Regions from separate parts of the Companilactobacillus ginsenosidimutans genome, predicted to be linked through region 2. Evidence: predicted binding sites of a transcription regulator. Region 2 holds the regulator's gene; the other holds the start of a gene.

Region 1 (2,207 bases), 1.2 Mb from region 2:
ATCAACGAAAGCCTTCAAACAAGTAATAAAGCTAACGGATACAAGTAAATATGCACAAAAAAATACAAGCCCGGGGGGACTTGTATTTTTTTTTGTTATAAATTATTCAGCATCATATGCTTTTTGGAATAATTGAACGATTTCGTCTTTGTTACCCTTACGAGGGTTTGAGAAGGCATTTCCATCTTTCAATGCATTTTCAGCCATAAGTTCGAAGTCTTCTGGTTTTGCACCGATAGCTTTGATACTACGTGGAATACCAACATCATCAGCCATTTGTCTCATAGCTTTAACAGCTAGTTGAGCGGCATCACGTGTTGAAAGGCCACTGATATCTTCACCCATTGCAACAGCTAATTCAGCGAATCTTTCTGGGTTAGAAACAATGTTATATTCCTCAACGATAGGTAGTAAGATAGCACAACATACACCATGTGGAGCATCATATTGACCACCAAGTTGGTGAGCCATTGCGTGAACATAACCAAGGTCAGCATTGTTGAATGCCATACCACCAAGCATTTCAGCTTCAACCATCTTAGTACGAGCTTCAACATCGTGACCATTTGAGTAAGCTTCACGAAGTGAGTGTTCAACTAATTTGATACCTTCAAGACATTGAGCATCTGTGATTTCGTTACGGTTAGTTGAAACATAAGGTTCTATTAATTGAACAAATGTGTCCATACCAGTTGCGGCTGTAAGTTTCTTAGGAACATCCAACATCAACATTGGATCGTTGAATGATACAAGTGGAATATTTCTCCATGAAACAACAACGAACTTAAGGTGTGTTTCAGTATTTGTGATAACACAGTGTCTTGTAAGTTCTGAACCAGTTCCGGCAGTTGTATTAACAGCCATCAATGGTGGTAAGGCATTTTCAAGTGTTTCGATACCAGCAAGTTTTGTGATATCGTCACCGTTTGTCAAAATAATACCAGTACCTTTACCAGTATCGTGGGCAGAACCACCACCAACAGTGATGATACCGTCACAATCATTGTCTAAGTAAACTTTTTTAGCAGCTTGAATGTTATGTACTTTAGGGTTTGGTTCAACACCATTATAAATAGTGTATTTTACGCCAGCCTTTGTAAGTGAATCAAGTGTTTGGGCAACTGGGCCGTTGTCGACACTTTCCAAAAATTTATCTGTGACAATTAATGGGTTTGTCATATTTAGCATCTTGGCACGATCACCAATTTTTTCAATAACACCAGCACCGAAGAAGTTGACACTAGGCATTAAGAAATCAAAATTTTCTTTCATAAGAGTTCCTCCTCTTTTACAAAATCAATTTTATATATTAATGAAAGGCTTTTCAATAACTTTGTTACATCATTAACAAATTGGACATAATTTTATAACAAATTTTCAAATAATAAATTTGAACAAAAAAAATAGATGTTTTCTAGACATCTATTTTGAATTATTTGACTATGCAGTTGGGTTGAAAGTTGTATAAATCAACCATAGGTTTAAGATTGTTAAAATTACGGCAATAAAGTAACCTAGATATTTTATAATTTTGTTATTCTTAAATTCACCCATCAATCCTTTATCACTAGAATACTTAATTAGTGGGAAGATTGAAAATGGTAAGGCAATACTCAAGAATACCTGTGAAAGTGTTAACAACTGTTCAATTTTCGCTTCGTTACCGTGATAGATTACCGCGAAGGCGATAACTGGAATGATTGAAAGCAAACGTGTAATAACACGTCTTGCCCAAAGCTTCATCTTCATGTGGATGAAACCTTCCATAACGATTTGACCAGATAGGGTACCAGTGATTGTTGAATTTTGACCTGATGCCAATAGGGCAACGGCGAATAATGTACTCAAGACTGGACTAGCAACAGCACCGGCAACTTTTGGATCTTGTAAAGCATTGTACAAATCAACGAATCGACCTAAGTCACTCTTTGTACCGTAGAATAAAGCGGCACCTAGAAGAAGTAACAATGTGTTAACGATGAAAGCTAATGTCAGTTGAATATTTGAATCCCAAGTTGAGAATCTAACAGCTTGGTGAATACTCTTTGGATCATTTTTGTCGTATTTTCTTGCCTGCGAAATAGAAGAATGTAGATACAAGTTATGAGGCATAACTGTAGCACCAACAATACCTAATGACAGGTAGAGCATACTTTGATTTTGAAGAATAACTGGGTCTGGAATGAAACCAACAACCATTTCTCCAA
Region 2 (2,207 bases):
AACTGGAACCTTGCGTAACAAGTCATCCCAGTCGCCTGATTCAATCATCTTATCCAATTCAGCTTTATTTTTAGCGTTGTGACCATAAATTAAATATGATCCTGGTTCGGCATCAATAATATACCAGCATTCGGTTTTTCCTAATTCATGTTCATGCTTTTCAGCATATTCATTGTCAGGATGAACCTGAACGGATAAGTTATCTTCCGCATCCAAAATTTTTGTGAGAAGTGGAAATACTTCACCCTTTGGATTGCCAAACAATTCTTTATTGTTCTTCCAGAGATCATCTACGTATTGACCAGCGAATTGACCATTCTCAACTTGAGAACGACCATGTGGATGACCAGAAATTGCCCAGCATTCACCAATTTTACCTTCAGGTAGGTCATAACCAAATGATTCTAGTTTTCGACCTCCCCAAATTTTTTCATGGAATACAGGTTTTAAAAATAATGGTTCACTCATATACAATATCCCCCAAAAAAATAAATTGAATTATTCGGCGTCTTTTGCGTCACGATCACGATCTAAGAAGAAGATCAATGTTTGTAACTCATTGGCCAAATCAACGTAATGTACACGAATTGAGCTAGGCACATTAATAATAACCGGTGTAAAGTTCAAGATTCCTCGAACACCTGCTTTAGCAAGTTCATCTGCGGTAGTTTGTGCTGCATTAGAAGAAACTGTTAAAATAACTACATCGATTTGTTGTAGACTCAATTGTTCTTTGATTTCACTAATGTCATAAACGGGAACACCGCTCTTAACTGTACCGACGATTGACTTGTCGATATCAAAAGCTGCGGCGATACGAACGTTATTAGTTCTTGAGAAGTTATAATTCAAGAGTGCATTACCCAAGTTACCTACACCAACTAGCGCTACGTTAGTACGCTTGTCTTGGTTAAGTAATTTCTTGAAGAATGCGACTAACTCATTAACGTCATAACCATATCCACGTTTACCGAGTGCACCCAAGTATGAAAAGTCACGACGAATTGTAGCGCTATCGATTTTGATACCGTCAGACAATTCACCAGATGAAATCTTTTGAGTACCTTCATCTTTTAGAAATTGGAAATACCTATAATATATAGGTAATCTTTTAATAGTTGCGTTTGGAACTGTTGTTTTTGTCATAATCCACCACCATGTGCGTGTTTTCACTATTTACTATAATAGATAACCATTGTGAAAAAAGCAATAATTTACTTCAAAAAGCCATGAAAACGACAAAATTCATAGTATAATTTGTGAATACGTAAAGGAGTTATAAATTGATATTATTACAAGCCCAAAATATTACAAAAAATTTTGGAACAAAGAAACTTTTTAGCAATGTAAGTTTTGAAGTTCAAGATAACAGCAGAATTGGTCTAGTCGGAAGAAACGGTGTCGGCAAGTCAACTTTGCTCAAAATTTTGTCAGATCAAGAAAGTTACAACTCGGGAAATATTTCTCTTAAAAAAGATACAAACATCGGATATTTAGCTCAGGATTCTGGATTGAATTCTGATAATCAGATTTTTGATGAGTTAGAAGGTGTCTTTGATTACCTTAAAAAACAAGAAAAACAAATGCACGCTCTTGAATTGAAATTAGCTGATAACACAGTCAGTGACTACGATCAGCTATTGAAACAATACGATCAATTGCAAAATACTTTCCGTCAAGAAAATGGTTACGGCTATCAATCAGAAATCCGCAGTGTACTGAAAGGATTCGGATTTGAAGAGGATGTCTGGGATGCTAAAGTATCCACCCTATCTGGTGGTGAACGTTCTAGATTGGCAATGGCGAAGATGCTTTTGGAACATCACGACATACTTTTGCTTGATGAGCCAACTAACCATTTGGATATTGATACAGTTGAATGGCTCGAAGGATATTTAAAAAATTATCGTGGAGCATTAGTAATTGTATCCCATGATCAATATTTTCTTGATAAGGTTGCTACAGAAATTGAAGAAATTAATCAACATTCTGCGACCCACTACTCAGGAAATTACACATTCTATCTTCAAGAAAAGAAAAAGAATCAAAGTGTTGCCTGGAAACACTATGAAGAACAACAAGCTGAAATCAAGAAAACTGAGGAATACATTCAAAAGAACATCGTCCGTGCTTCAACGACTAAGATGGCTCAGAGTCGTCGTAAGAAGTTAGAGAAAATGGATGTGCTCGAAAAGCCAGGTAGTGAC

The links. The regulator Rex, encoded in region 2, represses fermentation and respiration genes when NADH is low (regulators of the CRP and FNR family bind a similar motif). The targets are predictions, from matches to a motif close to TTGTGAANTANTTCACAA.
Region 1: a site for Rex is predicted at 1,334-1,351, ahead of ABM34_RS10810 (iron-containing alcohol dehydrogenase). Genes of this name have one in related genera too.

The regions. Positions count from the first base shown of each region.
Region 1 is NZ_CP012034.1:2,160,383-2,162,589, forward strand. It holds gene ABM34_RS10805 (ABC transporter substrate-binding protein) at 1-48, shown strand, start outside; gene ABM34_RS10810 (iron-containing alcohol dehydrogenase) at 103-1,272, opposite strand; gene ABM34_RS10815 (Nramp family divalent metal transporter) at 1,441-2,207, opposite strand, start outside.
Region 2 is NZ_CP012034.1:934,862-937,068, forward strand. It holds gene manA (mannose-6-phosphate isomerase, class I) at 1-468, opposite strand, end outside; gene ABM34_RS04960 (redox-sensing transcriptional repressor Rex) at 499-1,146, opposite strand; gene ABM34_RS04965 (ABC-F family ATP-binding cassette domain-containing protein) at 1,284-2,207, shown strand, end outside.